DNA from 2 places in the Cohnella hashimotonis genome. Region 2 is predicted to be linked to the other one. Evidence: riboswitches for the same ligand, from Rfam matches in the RefSeq annotation. Region 2 holds a riboswitch; the other holds the start of a gene.
What was found. A riboswitch is a leader RNA that binds a small molecule or an ion and turns the genes downstream of it on or off. The one in region 2 is predicted to bind ZMP and ZTP.

Region 1: another riboswitch for ZMP and ZTP. It lies ahead of KB449_RS22145 (bifunctional 5,10-methylenetetrahydrofolate dehydrogenase/5,10-methenyltetrahydrofolate cyclohydrolase); the one in region 2 lies ahead of rpiB (ribose 5-phosphate isomerase B).

The regions. Positions count from the first base shown of each region.
Region 1 is NZ_JAGRPV010000001.1:5,440,853-5,452,279, forward strand. Features, by position in the region: gene KB449_RS22110 (DNA-3-methyladenine glycosylase family protein) at 1-56, shown strand, start outside; gene KB449_RS22115 (DUF4385 domain-containing protein) at 137-601, shown strand; gene KB449_RS22120 (hypothetical protein) at 614-1,468, opposite strand; gene KB449_RS22125 (AAC(3) family N-acetyltransferase) at 1,514-2,326, opposite strand; gene KB449_RS22130 (MmcQ/YjbR family DNA-binding protein) at 2,447-2,848, shown strand; gene hflX (GTPase HflX) at 3,043-4,329, opposite strand; gene KB449_RS22140 (DUF1801 domain-containing protein) at 4,733-5,137, opposite strand; ZMP/ZTP riboswitch at 5,272-5,356, shown strand; gene KB449_RS22145 (bifunctional 5,10-methylenetetrahydrofolate dehydrogenase/5,10-methenyltetrahydrofolate cyclohydrolase) at 5,448-6,311, shown strand; gene KB449_RS22150 (cyclodeaminase/cyclohydrolase family protein) at 6,308-6,943, shown strand; gene KB449_RS22155 (extracellular solute-binding protein) at 6,978-8,540, opposite strand; gene KB449_RS22160 (helix-turn-helix domain-containing protein) at 8,570-10,777, opposite strand; gene KB449_RS22165 (fibronectin type III domain-containing protein) at 10,944-11,427, opposite strand, start outside.
Region 2 is NZ_JAGRPV010000002.1:150,995-162,421, reverse strand. Features, by position in the region: gene KB449_RS35255 (serine hydroxymethyltransferase) at 1-1,242, opposite strand, end outside; gene KB449_RS35250 (TIGR01440 family protein) at 1,394-1,993, opposite strand; gene rpiB (ribose 5-phosphate isomerase B) at 2,019-2,477, opposite strand; ZMP/ZTP riboswitch at 2,567-2,648, opposite strand; gene KB449_RS35240 (SLOG family protein) at 2,751-3,365, shown strand; gene KB449_RS35235 (Rpn family recombination-promoting nuclease/putative transposase) at 3,502-4,389, shown strand; gene KB449_RS35230 (low molecular weight protein arginine phosphatase) at 4,468-5,049, opposite strand; gene KB449_RS35225 (manganese efflux pump MntP) at 5,106-5,663, opposite strand; gene KB449_RS35220 (L-threonylcarbamoyladenylate synthase) at 5,899-6,993, opposite strand; gene spoIIR (stage II sporulation protein R) at 7,109-7,837, opposite strand; gene prmC (peptide chain release factor N(5)-glutamine methyltransferase) at 7,951-8,883, opposite strand; gene KB449_RS35205 (MFS transporter) at 9,109-10,503, opposite strand; gene KB449_RS35200 (helix-turn-helix transcriptional regulator) at 10,657-11,427, shown strand, end outside.

The DNA.
Region 1 (11,427 bases), on a different contig from region 2:
TTTATTTGTGGCGGGCGATCGACGACGGCTACGTGGACGGGCGGTCGGAGCTGTAGCGGGTGAACGCGCATCGCCGGAATGGGTAAAGCATTCTTAGTTCAAACGGACAAGAAGCCCGGACCGAGGGGATGCATGCATGAAGCCGTTCGATTATTCGCTGGACTACGCCAATCTGGATCTGCGGGCGCATCCCGAGCTGTACGCGGTGGGCCGGGGCGAGCAGGGCGTGCTGATGGTGGAACCCTACAAAAGCGAGATTTTGCCGTTTTGGCGATTTAAGACGCCGGAGGAAGCGGTTGAATCGTCCGAGAAAATTTACGCCATGTTCCTGGATTACAAGGCGGCGGACGACTTCGTCGGCATGGATATGGCCCGCAAATTCCTGCAGATGGGCTTCACCCGTGCCCGGCGCTATGCGAACCACAAGAGCGGCCGCAAATACGCGGCGTCCGGCGGCGGCAAACTGCCCGACCGGTACGACCCGGTCAAGGCGAAGTCCGCGACGATCTTTAAAAAGAAATGGGACGAGGCGCGCACCGATCCCGGCTACTTGGAGATGAAGCGGCGCCACCGGGAGCGGTACGAAGGCAACGAGTCATAAGCCCGTCCCGAACTACAAGCAGCCAACAATCCAGCCCTCCAGCGCTGCGGTCCGAAGCTCGTGCGGCGTGAGCGTCTCCAATCGGAAGTACGGCGCGAGCGCGCCTTCCCTGTCGCGCTGCTGCGCCCATTCCGCGACGGCGAAGGCGTCGATCTCATGGGCAGACAGCGTACTGCCGCCACGCGCGTCCGGCGGGGAGAACCTGTACGCGAGACGCTCCTTGCAAATTTTCGGATAAACTTCCGCCACCACATGCCCGTCGACCGGCCGAACGTTCGCCTCCCCGCTCTCGGACACGTGGATATGATCGTAAGGCCAGCATCGGACCCGGCCGCGATCCGCGCGCTGCCTGAGCTCAGCCAACCAGGGCAGACCCGCATGCGTCGAGTAGGAAACGGTTTTAGTCATATGCCCGTAACTGCGATCCAGATCGAGAACGCTGCTGGCGCCGACGGCGTAACGAGCCTCGGCAAGGCGCAATGAATTGGCGTTGCGGTAGGGCGCGCCGCGCTTCTTGCAATCGTCCACGGACCGCTCTCGCGTGTCCCAGTTAAGCGAGAGCCACGCAAGAAAATCGTCCCAGGTTTGCAGCCCATAATAGGCAAGCTCCGACAGCGGGTACGAGAAGCCGTGATCGATGCCGACGAACGCGCGCCGGTCCGTCTGCGCAAGCTCCGACATCAGATAACCGTGGACAGCGGACCGCGACCACCTTCCCTGCGGGTGATGAGGATTGCGTACGACGGCAGGCGGATCGCCGCCTTCGGCCTTTACGACCGCAAGTCCGGGAATCGCCTTGGCGGGAAGTCCGGCTCCCGAGTAGTCTACGCCGATATAGATGTCGAACAGCTTGTCGTTTATCGTCATGCCATTTGTCCTCTCCGCTTTTTTTTGCGCAATCGCCGTTATTGTTCATTTGCGGTTGCGATTCGCGCTCAGCCACTTTTCCGCGGCATCGACCGCTTGTCTCGCCCCGAACAGCCGGCACTCGGCTTCGCCGATTCGGCCGGAAGCGACATGTCCGCTCTTGTCGAAGGGAATCCCGATCCGTTCGAAGTCGTCCGCGTCGTAAGCATAGTCCTCGAACCAGCGCCACGACCGCTCCCCGTCCGTCAGGATGGCGGTTCCCATGCGCTTCTTCGGCATGCCCGGGACACGCGTTTCGGCCAGATGCATGCAGGTACACGATTCGTACCCCGCGCCGAGCAGCAGCACCTTCGCATCCAGCCCGCAGAGCTTGCCGAGCGGCGATGACTCCCCGAACTGCGGCGTCAGCGGATGCTCGGATACGATGTACGCGGCCTGCTGTCCATTTGCCGTAAAGGACACTTGCGGATGGCTTGAGCGCAGCGTGCCCGGCCAGGTCCGGAACAGCTCGGCGATCCGCCCCATCCCCCGCGTCGGCGAGAGCGCCGGATCGAATGCGGGCATCTCGCGGTAGATCGTCTCGAGCCAGTCCGCGGGCACGGCCGGATTCTGCCATTCGGCCGGATCGCTCCAATCGCCGCTCTGCGCCGGCATGACGATCGTGCCGTCTTCGCCGACAGCCTGCAGGAGCGCCACAATCACCGCCTGCGGTCCGCCGCATACCCAGCCCATCCGGGACAAGGAGGAATGGACGAGCAGCGTGTCGCCGAGGCGAACGCCGAGCTGCCCGAGCTGCGTCTTTATCGACGATATCGTGTTCGGCCGCCGCGTGCGATCGACGATGTCTTTTTCGCTCATCGCGTTATCGCCCCTTTCTAATATAATGAAGGCACTCGAAAAAATCGGACAGACTTAACTTTTGCCGCCCGGCGTGTTATATCTGAAGGATAAACGCGTGTATGAATGGAGGATTCCCGGATGAACGTCCCGTCGCTGGTCAAGTACATCCTGACCAAAAAAGGCGCCATTAAAGATTATCCGTTCGGCGACCAGCCGCTCGTGCTGAAGGTGTCGGGCAAAGTGTTCGCGCTGGTGGACGAACGCGGCGAGCCGCCCTCCGTCAGCTTGAAATGCGATCCTGTGCTCGCTGAGAGTCTCAGGCAGCAGTACGCCGCCGTCATTCCCGGCTACCATTTAAACAAGATGCATTGGAACACCGTCCGTCTCGACGGTACCGTGCCTGACGAGGACTTGAAGGCGATGGTCGATCATTCCTACGATGCGGTCGTGAGCAAGCTGAAAAAAGCGGACCGCGAAGCGCTGGAAATGCGGCTAGCCCCATATCCTAAGGACGATGATGCCCGTCGTAATAAGCAGTGAGGCCGCAAGCCGCCTCATCCCCTGCTTTTCCTTCGGCAGCCTTACGCCAAGCGCGGTGCCGAACACCGTTCCGATCGCGCGCATCGGCGCGAGCTGGGTGACCGGCGCATGCCGAACATAACCCGCTTCGCCGATCCGACCTGGAAAGGACCGCTCCTTCGAGCGGTCCTCTTCGTTCCTAATGCTCTTCGTTCCTATCGCTCCACGAACAATTCGCGGTACCGCTCGTAATCCGCCGCCCTGCAGCTGAGAGACAGGCGCGTGCCCGTTTCCTCGTACTCCGTGCTTCGTACGTCAGCATGCTCGTTAAAGTAAGCGACGAGCCGGCCCTGGTCGTACGGAATCAGCACCTCGCCCTCGACATAGTCGCCGAAGACGCGGTCCCTGATCATCTTCACGAGCTCTTCGACGCCTTGGCCGCTCGCGGCGGACAGGTAGACGATATCGCCGTCGACGCGCGGGAAGTCGGCGTCCGGCAGCAGATCCGCCTTGTTGTAGGCATAGATGGCCGGAATCCCGTCGGCGCCCAGGTCCATCAGCGTTTCCCGGGTCACGGCGATATGCTGCTCGTATTCGGGATTGGCGGCGTCCACGACGTGGACGAGCAGATCCGCCTCGGACACTTCCTCTAGCGTGGAGCGAAACGCCTTCACGAGATGGTGCGGCAGCTGGCTGACGAAGCCGACCGTGTCCGCTAACAGAAAGGTTTTGCGGTCAGGCAGCGAGATGCTGCGAACGGCGGTCTCCAGTGTGGCGAACAGCATATCCTTGGCCAGCACGCGCTTGCCGGATTCGGGTTCGTAAGCTGCCAGCAGCGCGTTCATGAGGCTGGACTTGCCGGCGTTCGTGTAGCCGACGAGCGCGACGACAGGCACCTCGTTTTTCTGGCGCTGCTTGCGCTGGACCTGGCGGCGGGCGACCAGCTTCTCGAGCTCCTGCTGCATATGCGAGATGCGCTCCTCGATCCGCCGGCGGTCCAGCTCCAGCTTGGTCTCCCCGGCGCCGCGGTTCTTAAGGCCTGATCCGCCGCCTTGACGTCCGAGCGATTCGCGCAGACCCACCAGCCGAGGCAGCATGTACTGGAGCTTCGCCACCTCGACCTGCAGCTGCGCCTCCTTCGTCTGCGCGCGCTCGGCGAAGATGTCGAGGATCAGGATCGTGCGGTCGATGACCCGACGCTCCAGCGCGGACTCCAGGTTGCGAATTTGCGAGGGGGACAGCTCGTCGTTAAAAATGACCGTCGAGGCGTCGAGCTCCGCGGCGATCGCCTTCAGCTCCTCCACCTTGCCGCTGCCGATATAATGGGCGGAATTCACGCGTTCCGCCTTTTGCGTCAGCTCGCCGACCGTCTCGATGCCGCATGCGTCCGCCAGGTTGCGAAGCTCCTGCATGGCATATTCGAATCCCGGCGCGTTGTTCAGCTGAACGCCCACGACGACGGCGCGCGCCAGGTTGTTCGGTTCGATATCTTCTCGTTCCATATACTCATCATCCTCTCGTGATCGGTAAAACAAAAAAACACAGGCTTCGTCCGCCTGCGTTCAGGGTGATCAGATCGAGGAAACACGATTCCCCCGACATGGGAAAATCGCGCTCGAAATCGTGCCTATCCAAAGGCCGGCCGCCGGCGGACGACAAAGCATCCGCGAACAAGCGAACCGGCGCAGCTCCCGCGCGGGTTGCCTTCGAATGTAGACAGACTTCATCTGAGTCCCCTGCCTGCAGGCAGAGCTTGGGCGCTAATCATTAGCCGACCAAAGTGCGAACTCGGATGTAGTCTATCACACGGCAACCCTCCGTTCCGTAAAGTACCTCGATTCTAACACATGGCACCTTGAAATGGCAAACGCTTCCTCGCGAATGGTTAGCGAACGGCGGCAGCCCTCAGCTCGTCGCTTCAAGCCAACGCCGTATGACGCTCGCCAATTTGTCCCCTTTTTCCCGCACGTCGTCCATGCCCGCGAGCTTGACGATCGCCCGGTCGTCGGCCGCCCATTCAAGCAGTCCGGACGCGTCCTCGCCCCATGCCGCGCGGATATTCAAATTCTTTTTCTTCGCGCCGGCATGGAAGACGAGCCGGATTATGCCCTTGCCCTGCAGGTTAAGCGTGACCCGATCCTCTCCGTCAACGCTGTAGCTGGGTGCGTTCCACTTAATGCCCTCGGCGAGCCGGACGTCCGCGTCGCGTACAAGCGCGCGCAGCGCCTCGATCTCCCGTTTCATCGGATGTTCGAGCTTGTCCATGAAGTCGGCTACCGCGATGGCCGCCGTCTCCCTTTCCTTCTGCATCCGCTCCGCGCTCCTCTTTATTCGAAGTCCCCTGCATACGTCCTATTCTACCATCTGCTTCCTAATCCCGATATCGCGCTTCCCGTTTCTCAACGGTTTCCAATCGCAGCCGGGTCTGATACTATGAGTGTTATAGAGCCGCTTGCGACTGGCGAGATCAGTGGAATCGACCACGAGGGAGCATGCGGCGGGACCCTTCCGTTCGCCTGGGAGAAAAGGATCCGCGAGCAGGACTCGTATGCGCATACGAGCCTGCCGCGGGTCCTTTTTCGTTTAAAAATCGGCATTCCCATTAAAGGAGGACCACGGTATGACGACGATTATGAAAGCCAAGGAAGCGGCGGAACGAATCTACGACCACGTCCGCTCGCGCGCGCAGGCGCTCAAGGAATCCGGCACGCAGCCGCAGCTGGCCGTTATTCTGGTTGAAGGAGATCCGGCTTCCGCTTACTATGCGCAAGCCAAACGCAAAATCGCGGACCGGCTCGGCGTCGCCTACCGACTTCACGAGCTCCCGGCCAGCGCGACCGAAGCGTCCCTCCTGCAGCTGATCGCCGAGTGCAATGCGGATCCCGCCATTCACGGCATCCTGCTGGAGCTGCCGCTGCCCGCCCGTTTGTCCGCGCGCCGCATCGAGCGGGCCATCGCGCCGGCCAAAGACGTCGATGGCGTCACACCCGCCAACAAGCTCGCCGTCGTCACGGGCGAAGCCGGCCTCTACCCGGCCACGCCGCAAGCTTGCATCGCGCTCGTCAAGCATTACGGCTACGCGCTCGAAGGCGCCGACGTCACGCTGGTGGGACGCGGCCAGACCGTCGGGCTGCCGCTCTTCCATCTGCTGCAGCGGGAGCAAGCGACCGTCACCGTCTGCCACTCCCGCACGCCGGATATCGCGGCGCACCTCTCGCGTGCGGCGTTCGCCTTCGTCGCCGTCGGCCGCCCGGATACGGTGACCCCCGGCATGGTCCATCCCGGCCTCGTTCTGGTCGATGCCGGCATCAACGAGCTCGCGGACGGCAGCATCGCCGGCGATGTGGCCGCAGGCGCGGGCGATCGCGCCGCAGCCTATTCGCCTGTGCCCGGCGGCGTAGGTACGTTGACGACCGCGATCGTGTTCAGGAACTTGATGGATGCGATCGATTGGCAGCAGCAAAAGGAGGCGATCGGCGAATGAGCGACATCTCGTGGGATCAATCGATTCGGAGCTTCATCGGACGAGCGGGCAGCGCAGACCCGACGCCCGGCGGCGGCAGCGTAGCCGCAGTGGTTGGCGCGCTGGGGGCCGCGATGACATCGATGGTCGGCCGGCTGTCGCAAGGCGACAAGTTCACGGCGATCCGGCCGCAGATCGAAGAGACGCTCGCGGAGATGAGCCGCCTGAGCGCCGAATGCGAGACGTTGATGCATGCGGATATCGCGTCGTTCGACCGGTACATGAGCGCGCTGCGGCTGCCGAAGGCGACCGAAGAGGAAAAAGCGCAGCGCCGGGCGGCGCTGCGCGAAGCCGCCGTCCAAGCGACCGCGGTGCCCCTCCGTCTCATGGATCAATGCCGGGAAGGCTTGAGCCATACGCTGCGGATCGCAGAAGGCGCCAATAAAAACGTCTTGTCCGACCTGGCGATCGCCGCAATTCTGCTGGAGGCCGCGGCGCGGTCCGCCCTGCTCACCGCGGAGATTAACTTCGGTTCGCTTCAGGACGCAAAGCTGGAAGCGGCATATGCCGAACAGGCGGCCGATCTGATGCGTCTCATCGCGGACATGGCGCGAGAAGCGCAGGACATCGCCCGCCGCAGGATGCTTGAGTGACGGCGGCGCAAACGTTCATCCGCGCCTCCGGCGTTCACGGTCGCCCGCCTTCCTTTGCCCGATCGAACGCCTGCTGATACAACGCTTTCAGCCTGGTCATACTCAGCTTGTTCAGCCCCTCGATAAAGGCGTCCCACTCGGACATCGGCTTGTAGCCGAGAATAAACTGAGAGACGTTGGCCCCGTAATACTTGTCCAACTGCTCCAGCGCCGGTCCCGCCCAGGCGACCTCGCTTGCGGTCAGCTTCGGCGCTTCGCCGGCAATGGGAGACGCGTACTTGGCCGCTTCGCGATAGGCATATTGCTCGCCGGCCCTGCTAAGCGACATGAGCGAGCGATAATCGAAGCGGCCGTACGTGCCCGCCGTCATAATGCCGGCTTCCTTGCGCAGGTCGTTGGGCTCCTTGAACAGCGGCAGCAGCCGGCGTATGCCTTCCTTTATCTCGTAAGTCTCGCCTTCCTTGCCCCAGCTCATCAGGTCCATGCCCTCGTCCGAGTACAAAAAATCCAGATAGCGCAGCGCCGTATTCAGACGGTCCGTTTTGGCGGAGATCGCGAAGCCGAGCGGCTCGTAGTCTTTTCTCGGCAGATAGGCGAAGCCTTCCAGCCCGCTTGGCGGCGCCATGAACGTCAGATGCTCGCCCGCGTTCAACTGCGCGTTCATAATCTCGATCTGGCCGATGTACTGGACGGTAATGAACGATTGATTCGTCGTCATGAACTGCGTCCAGGCCTTGTAATCCATCGAGAGCCAATCCGGAGGCATGAGTCCTTCTTTGTAGAACTTCCTTAAGTATACGATCATCGTTTTAAAATTCGGATCGGTCGGGCCGTATTTGACCTCGCCCGTCTCGGGGTCCTGATAGAACGAAGGGGAAAGGCCGAACGCGGGACCGAACGTGGCCAGCGTGCCGAGCCCATGCCTGAAGACGAACGGGTAGCTGTCGGGATAGAGCCGTTTCAGTTTCTTGGCGGCCTCATAGAGCTCGTCCCATGTGGCAGGCGGCCTCAGTCCGTGCTTGTCGAAAATGTCGTCCCTGTAAAACCACACGATCTGGTTGCCCGCGCCCGCGCCGTCGCTGAGCAGCTGGTACATCTCGCCGCCCGGCGAAGTCATGCGCGCGGCGACATCGGGCCTGGATGCGAGAAACGCCTGGACATGGGGCATTCGGTCCAAGTAACCGGAGAGGTCCAGAAAAGCGCCACGCGAGCCGTACTTCTGGGCGTCGGCCGGATATAGCGTGAACAGATCCGGCATGTCGCCCGACGCGATCGCCAGCGCCATCGATTCAGGCCCCGTCTGCGTCTCCTGCTCGACCGCGATGTTCGTCGCCTCGCGTACCCACCGCCATACGGGCCATTCGGACCGCGCCGGCCAGGCTTGCGATTCTTCCGTCAGCATCGTGAGCGGCGCTGCGGTCGATGCGGATACGGATGCGGACTGCGCGCCCGCCTTGGAGGACGCGGTCGAAACCGCCCGATCATTGCCGTCGTCGTCGAAGCAGCCGGTAAGCGCCGCCAAGACGGCAAGCGTACCGAGAACGGCGAGCGCCATCCGCGCGGCAGCCCTGGATATTCGTTTCCTGCGCTCGATCAAGCCGGATCCCCCTTTCCCCGCTGCTTTTCTCAAGAGATATCTTGCCGCTTCCGGTACTCGCTCGGCGTCATGCCCGTGAACTTCTTGAACATCCGATTGAAGGACGTGATGTTCTGGTAGCCGACCGCCTTCGCCACGTCGTTGATCTTGGCGCGGTTGTCGGACAGCAGCTCCTTCGCCCGGGCGACGCGCGTCTCGTTGATGTAGTCGACGATATTGACGCCCGTTTTTCCCTTAAAATAAGTGGATAGATAGCTGCTGTTCATCTTCAGCTTCTCCGCTAGCGCGTCCAGATAGATGGCCTCCGACAAATGCGCGTTCACGTAGTCGATGACGAAGTCCGTGACCGGATGCTTCTCTTCTTTCTTCGCCTTAAAGGCTTCGGCCGCCTCCGTCACCAGGTCCTCCAGCAGCCGCTCCAGCTCGGCCGCGGTCTCGCACCTCGCGAGCTGCGCTTCGGTATGCGCGAGAATGGACGTCAGCCGGTGCGGATCGGTCGGGGATTGGACGGCGGCGACGCGAATCTTGCTGACCGTCGATTCCGCAAACCGCAGCAGCGCGGACGCCGGCAATGTCCCGGTCTCCCGCCGGTCGAACATTCGCTGCACGATCGCCGCGGCTCGCTGCGCATTTCCTTCCTTCAACTGAACGAGGAACTCCTTGTCCTCATCCGGCGGCAGCTCGAAGGGCGGCTGCGCCGGCGCGGGCTCGGCGATAATCTGCGTCTCGTCGGTCAGCCGCCGATCCTTGACGAGCCGCTGCGCCTCCTCGTAGGCGGACGTCAGCTCGTCCGAGGAGCGATGGACCGGCGTCACGGCGATCGTCACGACGCCATACGCCTTGTCATGGTCGAACACGTCCTTCATGCGCTTTAACAGACCGTCCAGGTCGGCCGTCCGGTCGGTCGGCACGAGACTCAGAATCTGATTGCGCTCGATCTGGAACGTCTGCGCATCGGGAAACTCCGGCTGCAGATGGGCGTCGATATAAGCTTTCAGATAGTAGAGCCACTTGTCGATCGGCTCGACATCGCCCGATTCGCGGCGCCGGAGCTGGACCTGGTACAGAATAAAAACGAACGGCTTGTCCGAAAAGGATAGGCTCGCGCCGTCCGCCTCGCGGCTCCGAATCGCCTTCAGCCGGTTGACGAAGCCGACCTGCCGGCGCAGCTCCCGGCTCCCGCGGAGCTCGTCGTCGATCAGGTTGAACTCCCGGATGCCGGGCCGGTTCGGCATCGCTTCGTTCATCGAGCGCAGCGATTCGATCACGCGCTTCAGCGGATTGTTGATGCGGACGGCGAACATGACCGCGATCAATATGCTGAGCAGCACGGCGGCGGCAAGAATGGCGATCAGCGTCGCGCTCAGCCGCGATTGATAGGCGATCTGCCGGGCCGGAACCCGGTACGCATAGCTGTAACCGGTCGCGGTACCTTTGCGGATAAAATAATAATCGTCGCCGCGAACGAATCGGTTCTTTCCCGGCTTCGTCAGTTCGGCATAGCTCAGGAACGGCTTCTCTCCTTCCCTGCGGTAGAGGACGCGCCCGTCTTTGTCGTAGACGACGAAATCGTCGTATTTGCTTTGCTGGAATGCGTCGTACATTTTCCCGGCGTTAAGGAACACGACCATGTACGATTCCGCGCTGCCGTCGTATTTGAACACGACCGGAATCAAGTCTGCGATCGGCTCGGAGCTGCCTCGGAAGATGGAATTATAAAAAGGGGCCGCAGGGAACACTCGGTAGGTATAGGGTTCGGAAAACTGCGCGGTCCAAAAATCCGGCGGATACGCTTCGCTCGCGTAAAACTTGCCGAACATCGCCCGGGCGCTCGTGCTCGTGTTTTTTTCCAGCACCGTCTTGCCTTGGTCGACGATAAAAGCAATGTTGTCGATGAACAAGTAAGGATTGGCGACCCAGGTTGAGATATCGTTAACGATCTGCGGGAACTCGTCGTAGCGGGGAGGCGACTGAAGCCGCTGGACTTCTTCGCTGAGGAACAGGTACATCTGCTTTTTGACGAGGTCCAGGTGCTTCTCGTAGCCGTTCATCGCGTTGTCCAGCATGAGCGTATTGTAATTGACGATCTCTTGCTTGACGCTGCGCTTGGATACGGAGATCGCATAGACCGTGAGCGAGACGAGCAGCACGATGATGCACAGGAAGCCGGCGATGAGCCGCATGAACAGCGAATAGGATCTGCGTCTGAAAAAAAGCAACGGCTGAAGTTGTCTCATGCGACCCCCAAGCGTGGAAAATAATGTGCTTCGCCGATCGGGCACCTCAATCTTAACAAGGCTATTCGCGCGTGTAAATCGGAACATCCCGTCCGCGTCAGAAAAGCGATCCCCGAATCCGCTTGGATCCGGGGATCGCCCTTATCGTGGAACGCCTGGCGCGAAATCAGATGACGAACGGTACCGTCGGATTGGAGGCGATGTCCGCCGAAGCCTGCTTGATCGTACCGTTTAAAGTGACGCTGAACGTGTAAGTGACGGGCAGCAGCTCCTTGCGCGCGATGCCGCCCGAGAACTCGCCGAACGATCGCCAGCCTCCCGCGTAGTATGCGGCTTCGCCGCCTTCGAGCATGTTGCCTTGGACGTCCTTCAGCTGCAGCGCGACATTCGTCGTCTGGAACACGACGATCGGGTCGACGCTCGTATCCTGGCTCTTCTGAAGGATGCCTCCCGCGTAGGTCACGGCGTACGCATAGTTGCCCGCAAGCAGCTCCTTGGACGTCTCGCCGGAAGCCGCGGTCGTGCCGAGCGTGCGCCAGCCGGTCGCGTAGTAGGCGACCTCGCCGCCTGCGAGCGCCGCGCCCTGGCTGTTTTTCAGCTGAACCCGCACTTTGACCGTCTGAAAGTCAACCGTGGCGTTGTCGCCGGTA
Region 2 (11,427 bases):
AAGACCTTGATACAGCGGATATTGCGAGGCGAGCTCGCGAACCAGCTTGCGCGCCTCATCCAGCTTGGTCTCGTCCTTGGCGTTCTTAAGCGTGATCGCGATCGCCTGGCCGATCTTTTTCATCGCCGCGGCGTCCATGCCGCGCGAAGTTACGGCCGGCGTTCCGATGCGGATGCCGCTCGTGATGAACGGGCTCGTCGGATCGAACGGAATCGCGTTCTTGTTGACGGTGATGCCCACGGAGTCGAGCAAGTGCTCGGCATCCTTGCCCGTGATGTTCAGGCTGCGGGTGTCCACGAGCATCAGGTGGTTGTCCGTGCCGCCGGAGACCAGGTTGATGCCTTCTGCAGTCAGCGACTCCGCAAGCGCCTTGGCGTTGGTCACGACGTTAGCCGCGTAGTCCTTGAAGGACGGCTGCAGCGCTTCTCCGAGCGCAACGGCTTTGGCCGCGATCGTGTGCATAAGCGGACCGCCTTGCGTGCCGGGGAATACCGCCTTGTCGATCGCCGCCGCCCAAGGCTTGGTGCACAGGATCAGGCCGCCGCGCGGGCCGCGCAGCGTCTTGTGCGTCGTCGTCGTGACGAAGTGCGCGTGCGGCACCGGGCTCGGGTGCTGGCCGCCTGCCACGAGGCCGGCGATATGCGCCATGTCGACCATGAACAGCGCGCCCACGTCGCGAGCGATCTGGCCGAGCACTTCAAAGTCGATGATGCGCGGATACGCGCTCGCGCCGGCGACGATCATACGCGGACGGTGCTTGAACGCGGCTTTGCGGACTTCGTCGTAGTTGATCGTGAAGGTCTGCTCGTCGACGCCGTAAGCGACGAAGTTATACAGCAGGCCGGAAGCGTTAACCGGGCTACCGTGCGTCAGGTGGCCGCCGTGCGCGAGGTTCATGCCGAGCACGGTGTCGCCCGGTTGCAACGTCGCCAGGTAGACGGCGAGGTTCGCCTGCGCGCCGGAGTGCGGCTGCACGTTGGCATGGTCGGCGCCGAACAGTTCCTTGGCGCGGTTGCGGGCGATCTCTTCGGGAATGTCGACGTACTCGCAGCCGCCGTAGAACCGCTTGCCCGGGTAGCCTTCCGCATATTTATTCGTGAGCACGGTACCCATCGCTTCGAGGACGGCTTCGCTCACAATGTTCTCGGACGCGATCAGCTCGAGGTTGTCGCGTTGGCGGCCGAGCTCGAGGTTAAGGGCTTTGACGATCTCGGGGTCTTGCTTGCGCAGATTGGCGGTCATGGTTGGTCCTCCTTAGGGTTATGGAAAGTTGATTTATTGTAAGGGATGGTTAGCGGAAAAGGCATTCGCGTGAAGTGCCGTTAGCCGGTTTTTCCGGCTATCTCGGCCGGGACTCGGCCGCTCGGCGCGCCGTTAGCCGGACAGCTGCGGCTCAGTCGCACGTTCCGGAAGGCGGCGCCTCCCGCTCCCGGCTTGGCAGCGCGTAGACCGCGCGTTCGCCGCCGATCAGCTTCGGGCGCGCGTATGCCATCGTCACCCGCGCCTCGCCGATCCAGCGGCCCGACGGCCTTACCGGCACGGCGACCGGACGCAAGTGCATGCCGATCATCGTTTCGCCGATATCCAGTCCCGCATCGACGGCCACAGCCTCGACGAGGCAGGGATCCGTCAACTGGCTGAATGCATAGGCAGCCATGGAGCCGCCTGCCTTGGGCACGGGCACGGCCGATACGATCGTCCAGCCGCGGGAGACAGCTAAGCTCCGCTCGGTCACAAGCGCGCGGTTCAGGTGCTCGCAGCATTGCCATACGGTCTCGAACCCCCGTCGCTCGCGGACGCGCCGCACGCCTTCATAGATCTCGCGGGCGACGGCAGGCGCTCCGGACGTGCCGATGCGGCGCCCTTGCACTTCGCTCGTGCTGACGCCCAGCACGACGATCTGTCCCGCACCCAAGGCCGCGACTTCGGCCAGCTCGGACAGCGCTTTTTCGACTTGGCCCGCGACGGGCAACGCTTGGTCTTGGTCAGTCATCGTCGCATCGCGCCTCCCGGTCCGTTCAAGGATGAAGTGCCTGCTGCTCTTCGATCGCCTTGACCTTGTTCAGACGTCCGACATGGCGAGGTCCTTCGGAGAAAGGCGTGTCCAGCCAGACGCGAACGATCTCCTCGGCGACGCCCGGTCCGACGACGCGCTCGCCCATCGCCAGCACGTTGGTATCGTTGTGCTCGCGCGTGGCCTTGGCCGAGAACAAATCGTGCACGAGCGCGCAGCGGATGCCCGGCGTCTTGTTCGCCGCGATCGACATGCCGATCCCCGTCCCGCAGATCAGGATGCCCCTGTCCGCCTCCCCGCTGACGACCTTTCCGCAGACGGGCACGGCATAATCCGGATAATCCACCGAATCCCCGCAATGGCATCCGAGATCGATAATCTGGTGACCCTGCGCTTCCAGAAACGGGACGATGACGTCCTTGAGACGATAGCCCGCGTGGTCGGCGCCGATAGCGATGATCATGACTGTACCTACCTCCCTTGATTGTCAGTTGTATTATACCGAATTTGCCGAAAAAAGACGAAAAAGAGCACACGTGCTCAAAGCACGCTGCTCTCTGCCCAGGCGACCGGCCGACATTCCGGTGCTCCACTGTGGTTAATCCCACTTGTGTCGCCAGTTACACCGGAACTGCAACTTGTAGCTACATAATAGCGAAGGAAAATGCCGAAGTCAATCGAAAATAGACTATAATCATCCTTACGAAGATTTATGACGGTTCAGTAAGGAGCGAGCATGAACAATCTGCTGATTACCGGATACCGTGCGCACGAGCTCGGCATTTTCGGACAAAAACACAAGGGCATCCCTTTTATACGGAAAGCGATCGAGTCCAAGCTCATCCCTTTGGTCGAGGAAGGTCTCGAATGGGTCATCACGCCCGGCCAATACGGCGTCGATCTATGGGCTTGCGAATCCGTCATCGCGCTGAAAAAGAATTATCCGCAGCTGCGGCTGTCGATCCTGACGGCATTCGAGGGCCAGGAGGAAAAGTGGAGCGAGGATAAACAAGAATACTACCGCGACATCCTGAAAAACGTCGATTACTATGCGGCAGTGAGCAAGCAGCCCTACAGCGGCCCTTGGCAGTTCACCGCACGCGACGACTTGCTCCTACGCAAAACGGAAGGCATCATCCTTGTCTACGACGAAGAAGCCGGGGATGCCAGCCCGAAGTTTATGAAAGAAAAGGCGCTGCGCAAAAACCGCGAGGACGGCTACCTCTACCTCGCCGTCAGCTCGGAGGACATTCAGAGCGCCGCGAACGAAGAGCAATACGAGATGGCGGACGGAATGGCAGGAGCGGACAATTACGAAGACAGAAGTCCCGACTGGAATGAAGAGATTTAATGGAAGCCGGGAGTTGCGTCGTAGCCGATCGCCTGTTAAACTGATGTCACGAATACGGTCGCAAAGCATGCGTCGCACGCTCTCCCACGAGAGCTGGCGGCGCTTTTTGTTTTCCCGAGGAGCGTGACGATCCGAGATGGCGCCGCACGACGAAGCGTTCAAGAAGCTGCTGCAAACCTTTTTCGCCGAATTCATGGCCTTGTTTTTTCCCGAGCTTTACCGTTCGATCGACTTCTCCCATACTCGCTTTCTCATGCAAGAGCTGTTGGTGGATGTCGTCGGAGGCGAAAAACGCACGGTAGATTTGCTGGTCGAGGTTCGCCTGCGAGGCAAGAACGTATTCATCCTTATTCATCTGGAGCCGCAATCTTATGCGCAAGCGGATTTTGCGGAGCGGATGTTCCTGTATTTTGCAAGGCTGCTGGAGCGCCACCGCAAAACCTATAAAGTGATCGTCCCCGTGGCCGTGTTCACCGGAAACCGCGCAAGAGACGAGCCTGACGGATATTCGATGCGCTTCGAGGAGGAGAGCATCGTGGAATTCCGCTTCCGCAAGCTGGAACTAGCCCGTCTGGATTGGCGGCGTTTCGCCAAGTCGGACAACCCGGTCGCCGCTGCGCTGTTGTCGCGGATGGGTTATAATGAAAAGGACAGACGCGAGCTTCGCCTGGCTTACCTCAAAATGCTGGCGAGGCTGCATCCGACGCTGGACGACGCCAAGCTGGCGCTCGTCATGTCGATTGCGGATCTCTACTACCGGCCCGAATTCGAAGAGGACCGGTCCATTTTACGCGAGCTGCATGCCCGCGATCCGGAGGAGGCCGAACGCGTAATGGAATTGATGCCTGCATGGAAGCGCTGGGGCTACGAGGAAGGCTTGGAGGAAGGTCTGGAAAAGGGCAGAGAGAGCGGCCGCGCCGAGAGCGTGCGCAAGCTGCTGGCCAAAGGCTTTACGCCCGGACAGATCGCCGACCTGCTCGATCTGCCTCAGGAAGAGGTCGCCAAGCTGCGGGATTCGCATTAAAATAGCGCCGCCCGCTCCACAGCCGGAGCAAGCGGCGCTTTGCCGACGTAGTTAAGTAAGAACACTTAAAGCATTCAATCAATCTGCAGCTTGCCGCCCGCCAAAAGCCCGATCGATCGCCTCGCGAATCTCCCGCGCGCAAGCTTCGTATACCGCGAGCGGCCCGCCGTAAGGGTCCGCGATATCAAGATCTGGCGCGCGCCGCGACAGCTCGCTCAGGCGCCGCTTGTCCTGTTCGGGGAACGGCTTGCCGAGCGCCAGCGCCACCTGAAATTCCGCATGAAGGCGATCCATCTCCTGCAGGTCCGGCAGCAGCGCCTCGCTCTGGCTTGCGTATTCCTTGAGCGTATAGGTCTTGGAAGCCGCATGCGGATACCGCTCCGCGATTGCCCGCTTATGGGAGGCGGTCATCGTCAGGATGAGCTCCGCCCACTCCACGTCTCCCCGGTCAAGCCTCGTCGAAGAACCCGGCAGCGCGACATTGCTGCGCCTCAGCGTCTCCGCCGCGTTCGCGGAGATCGGCATGCCCGATTGGGCAGCCACCCCGGCGGACCGCACTTCCATCTCCGCGCCCGTCCGTCTCGCCCAATCCCGCAGCAGAGCTTCGGCCATCGGACTCCGGCATGTATTCCCGGTGCACACCATCAATATACGCCGCATTATCCTAGCCTCCTCATTCGGACGGACCGTCGCCCCGTCACTTTATAGTGAACTAGTTATATCAGAAACAGCAGGCCGAATGCAAACAATATGACCCCGCCGAACGCTTCCCCGTAACCGCCGAGCGACTGGCTCACGCGCGTCCCGAGCAGCAGACCCAGCACGCTCATGGCTCCACCCACGAATCCGAACATCAGCACCGTAAACATCATATGCGCGGAGAACATGCCCAGCGAGACGCCGACCGAAAAGGCGTCGATGCTCACGCTGAGGGCGAAAACGAGCATGCCCCAAAACGTCCGGTGGTTGAACGACGTTACCGCCTCCCCCCGGATCGCGCTGTATACCATATGCCCGCCGAGCAGGATCAGGAGCGCACCCGCAGCCGACGTCGCGACGCCGCCCAACAGTCCGCTCACGTAGTGCCCGGTCAGCATCCCGCCAAGCGGCATCAATACGTGGAACAAAGCGATCAGGGCGCTCAGCTTGAGCACGTCCAGCTTCCGGATGCCCTTAAGCCCGATTCCGATGCCGAGCGAGAAGGCATCCATCCCGAGCGCGACCGCCATAATGCCGATCGTAATCAAATGCCCTGCCGCCGCAGACCATTCCATGCTTTAGCCCCCTTGTCCAGCTAGCCCGATATAGGGAGCATATGCGGACAAGACGGCGAACATGACCCGACGAAAGGCAGGCGCAACGATTGTGGCTGAAGAAGAGCCGGGCGAATATCGAGGCTGCGAGCTTGGTACGATTCGGTGCCGGAGGGCGGAATTGCGCGTGGATCATTCATGCTCGCGTCTAACGGCGAGACAAAATGGTGTTGCGACGCCCTTTGACGGCGCCCGATCAGACCGGCAGCGTCCGCCCGCCGGCCGCCTTGCGCATGCGGTTCATGAGCGCGGCCCCGATGCCTTCCTCCGGGAAGGCTTCGGCCGCGATGAACCGCAGGCCGCGCGCGTCGCATTCGCGCAGCGCCGCGTACAGCGCCTGCGCGGCGGCCGCCGGCGCCGCGCGCGGGCCCAGCGCGATGACGGCGTCCGCGCTGTAAAACCCGGCGTGCTCGTCGCAGCACAGCACGCCCGCAGGCTCGCCCCGCCGCCGCGCGTCGTCGACGGCGGCCTGCACCGCGGCGCGCACGGCCTCCGGCGCGCCGGAAGCGATCGCCATTACGCCCTGCGGGGCGTAATGGGCGTACTTCACGCCGGGCGAGCGCGGCGCGCCCGGGGCTCCCACTGCCGCCGCATCGGCACCGGCGGCATCGATTGCGCTTGCGGCGCCAGGGGAGTCAGCCGCGCCTGCGGCATCGCCGTCGCCTGCGGCAGCCTCCGCGCCCGCGACTACAACGCGGGCCGCTTCGCCCGCCGCCGCGCGCAGCTGCTCGGCCGTCACGCCGCCCGGCCGCAGGATATGCACGTCGCCGCCGAGCACGCGGACGACGGTCGACTCCACGCCGACGCCGGTCGGGCCGCCGTCGAGCACGCCGTCGATGCGCCCGTCAAGATCGTCGCGCACATGGCTCGCGAGCGTCGGGCTCGGCCGGCCCGAGCGGTTCGCGCTGGGCGCCGCGACCGGGCAGCCGGCGGCCGCGATCAGCCGGCGCGCGGTCTCGTGCGCCGGCACGCGCACGGCGACCGTATCGAGGCCCGCAGTGACGCGGGCCGCAACGGCGTCCTGACGCACCGGCAGCACGAGCGTGAGCGGCCCCGGCCAGAAGGCGGCCATGAGCGTCCGCTCCAGCGGCGACACCTCGGCGGCCAGCGCTTCCACGTCCGCCGCATCCGCCAGATGCACGATCAGCGGATTGTCCGAAGGCCTTCCCTTGGCCGCGAAGATCCGCTCCGCGGCCGCATCGCTGCGCGCGTCCGCCCCGAGCCCGTACACCGTCTCGGTCGGAAACGCCACAACGCCGCCTGCGGCAAGCGCCGCGGCGGCTTCGTTCAAGCCGGCATCCCCGTCCGCCGGCGTCCAATATCTCGTATTCGTATGCATGTCCGTCCCTCGCGTTCCTTCAAGTTAGGACGATTATATCACAGCGTTCAGGCGATCAACGATCCGTTCAAGCGAACAAAGATGCGATGAAGCTGAACAGCTTCTCAAGCAGCACGATCAGGAAGAACTCGGCCTTCGGCTTCTCCGCAGGCACCGCCGCGGCGATGACGCCGTCCTCTTGCGCTGCGTTCGCGGACGCCTTTTTGATCTTAGCAGCGTCGGCTTGATCTCCCTTTTGCGCAGCTGCCGTCTGCTTGGCAGGCTCCTTCGCGTCGGTCTCAACCTGATCGTCCGTCTTGGCCGACGCAGCCAGGCACAACGGCGGGAACAGCACGCACCACCAGTTGGCGCCGCCGCCCTTGCCGAGCGTGATCCGGAGCGCCTCGTACTGCCCCGCCGGATACGTTTTTCCCTCGAACGTTTTCGCCGGAAAATCCACGACCGCAAGCTCCGTCTTTTCGCCGTAGCCGGCTTTGGAGCCCTTCAGCGACTTGTTCGCCGCCGCCTCGACGTCCGCGAGCCGCGAACGGATGAACGCGCGCGCCTCCTCGATCGTGCCCGGCATCTCGCCCCAGGATTCGATCAACGCGGCGACGTCGTCGCGCACTTTACGCTTGATCTCCTGATCGCGATCGCTGTCCGAATTGGCGATGATCCGGATGCGGATCGCCTGGTTCGGTATCGTATCGTCGCCTTCGGCGTCCGCCGAGGCGCGGTTCACTGCCAATGTGGAAAAGCCCGACAGACCGATAAGAAGAAGAAAAAGAAAAGGACCATAATGACGAAGACCACGCATCGTTCTCGCTCCTTGTGCGCACCCGTCGGTGCGGCCGATGCGTTCCGGAACGGCTTAGTCCTCATTATGTCCTTCTCTCGAATCTGTAAACCTAGCAATCTATATTTTGTTTTTTAGAAACGAAGCGCGAGCACGTGGCGGTCGATGCCGGCGTAATCGCGTACGATGCGGATCTCGTCCCAAGCGGCCGCCTCGCGGAGAAGCGAAGCCGCCTGCTCCGCCTGATGAATGCCGACCTCCCACGCGACCATCGCAGGCAGCTCCGCCAGCCCGCTCAACTGCTCCGCCATCCGACGGTACGGCGCAAGCCCGTCCGGCCCTCCGTCCAGCGCAAGATGCGGCTCGTGCTCGCGCACTTCCGCCTGCAGACCGGGCAGGTCCGACGAAGGAATATACGGCGGATTGGATACGAGGATATCAATCCGCTCTCCAGCGAGCGCGCCCCCCGCCAGAAACGGCGCCAGCAAATCGCCCTGCACGAAGCGGACGCTTGCCCCGAGCGCGGACGCGTTGCCCGCAGCCACGTCGAGCGCTTCCGGCGACAGATCGCTGGCGGTCACCTGCCAGCCGGGCCGCTCCAGCTTCAACGTGACCGCCAGCGCGCCGCTACCGGTGCCGACATCCAGCACGCGCAGCTCCATTTCCCGTGCGCCGCTTCGCGCGGTCCCCGCCTGCGCCGCCTTACGCGCCGCTTCGATCCTGTCCGCCCCTTCAAGCACCGCCTCGGCCAGCAGCTCCGTCTCCGGCCTCGGAATCAGCACCGCCGGGGTCACGGCAAAACGCCTGCCGTAGAAATACTGCTCGCCGGTCACGTATTGTGCCGGCTCCCCTGCCGCCCTCCGCGCCAGCATCGTCTCCCACGCCCGTCGCTTCGCCTCCGGAAACGGCTCTCTCAAATCCCGCAGCAGCTCGGCTTTGCCGATCCCGAGTACGTGCAAGATCAGCAACTCCGCCCCCGCCTCGGCCTCCGTTTCGTCTATTCCAGCCTGCGCCAACCGTCGTGCACCGGCCTTCCACACTTCGCCGTACGTTCGTCCTTGCTCCATGCCGTCCTCCCTTTGCCGAATAATCCATTTATTCCGGACTTATGATATACCGCCATGGTACCACATGCCGCTTCTTTTATACGAGGAGACTGCATAATGGGGCGCGATAGCGGCATTTTTGACCGCTATTTACTCAGGAGTAGCCTTTTTGAGTGTGATTGAGGCACTCATGGCCCTTATTCTTGCACCGGCGCCAAGCTGCCCTCACAACTAGGATATCTAGAGTCACCGCTCCCGCCCAATCTTCGACCAAGCCAGGAGCGCGCCTGCCGCCAGGACGATTCCAAGTGTGACGAACCCCTGCCGGACGCCCGCCTCCGTCGACCCGGCATGTCCGAGGAAGGCGCCCATCAGCACGACGCCGAGCGTCGCTCCGAGCTGACGCGACGCATTGAGCGCGCCGGAGGCAGATCCGGTCCACTCGGGCGGCGAAGCGGCCATAACGGCGGCCATCAGGGACGGAATGGCGAGGGAGGTACCGAAGCCGACGAGCAGCAGTCCGATTAAATCATACGCGTAGCCGTGATCCCTCGTCGCGGCAGCCAGGGTCATAACGCCCGCCGCGCAGAAGGCGAAGCCGGTGGCCATAGGCAGTTTCGCGCCGATACGGCCGACAATCCTTCCCGTCAGTATCGGGTTGAACGCCAGCGGGATCGTCATCGGCAGCAGCGCCAGACCCGCGGCGTGCGCCTCGTAACCCCGGGCCTGCTGAAAATAGAGCGGCAGCGCGAACAGCACGCCGGACAGGCCGATGTTAACGAGCAGCCCGGACAGCATGCCGGCCGACACGGTCGGCACAGCGAGCATACGAAGCGGCAGCAGCGGCGCCTTGCCTCTCCATTCCGCTGCCGCAAAGCCCGCGGACGCGAGCGCAAACAGGCCGAATGCGCCCAGCACGAACGGCGACGTCCATCCGCGCGTTTGTCCCTCGGTCAGCGCATAGGCGAGCGAAGCGATCGCCGCGATGCAGGTCGCTTGTCCGGCCGGATCGAGGCCGCGCCGCCCGCGTCCGATGTCGGCGCCTGCCAGTCGCCCGACGACGGCCAGACTGACGGCGGCGAGCGGTACATTAATCAGGAAAATGCTCCTCCAGCCCCAGCTGTCGGCGAGCAAGCCTCCCGCGACGGGGCCGATCGCCATAGCCGCTCCCGTCGTCGCCGCCCAGATGCCGAGCGCCCTCGCCCTCGCGGCCGGCTGCGGGTATGACTTGGCCAGCAGCGCAAGCGAAGCGGGCAGCAAGGCTGCCCCGCCGACGCCCAGCAAGGCACGAAATCCGACGAGCGCGCCCAGCGATGGCGAAGCGGCGCAAAGCGCGGATGCAACGAGAAAAACGCCCAGACCCGCCCCATAGACACGCTTGGCGCCCAGCCGATCGGCCAGCGCGCCCATAGACATCAGCAAGCCGGCGAAAACGATCGTGTACGCGTTGACCACCCATTGCAAGCCCGACAGACCTCCGTCCAGATCGGCGCGGATCGCGGGCAGCGCCACGCCGAGCGCTGTCGTGTCCATCAGCACCATAAAGTAGCCGAGCGACAGGCCTAGCAGCAGCATGGCGCGGCCACGTCCGGTTTCGCGCCCCACGCTCGTTCGATCGACTGTTTCCATTTCTGTTTCCATTCCTGTTTCCCTCCGTTTTCCGAACGGCGTCTGTCGCCATCCGCATCCCGGTCAGTTTATAATGATGCTGACGCATGCGTAAGCGGAGGGTTTATCCCGGGAGCGCCACTCCCCGGATAATGTCGCTTCGCCGAAAAGGAAGTGAAGCCAGCCATGGAACCTGCAAACGACCAGCGGCAGCGTGAGCTCGCGCTGTTCCTGAAGACAAGGCGAGCCAGACTGTCCCCGGAGCAGGTCGGACTGCCCGGCGGAGGCAGACGGCGCACGCCCGGACTGCGGCGAGAGGAAGTGGCGCTGCTGGCCGGCGTCAGCGCGGATTGGTACACGTGGCTGGAGCAAGCGCGCGATATCCAGGCATCCGCGCAGGTGCTGGACAGCATCGCCGCAGCCCTGCGGCTCGACGCAACCGAGCGAAGGCATCTGTACTTGCTCGCGCTGCGGCAGCTGCCGGCCGACCCGCAGCCCGACGACGGAGCCGTGCCGCGAACGCTGTGGCGGTTTCTCGAGCTGCAGACGCCCAGCCCGGCGATCGCAACCGATCAGCGGATGGATGTCGTGGCCTGGAATCGGCCGGCCTGTCTGATCTACGGCGATTACGGGGCGATGTCCCCGCGGGAGCGCAATACCGTATGGCGGACATTCACCTCGCCGTACGTACGCGGGCTGCTCCGCGAAGGCTGGGAGCCGCATGCACGCCATCGGCTGGCTCAGTTTCGCGCGGGATACGCCAGATTCGCCGGAGATCCCTGGTGGCTGGCGATGATCGAAGAGCTGACCCGCGAGAGCGCCGAATTCCGCGAGTGGTGGCCGACGCACGACGTGCTAAACGGGCCGGAGGGCACGAAGCGCAACTATCATCCGTCAGCGGGGCTGCTCGTATTCGAACAAGCGGCCTTCACCGTGTCGAACGCGCCTCATTTGACG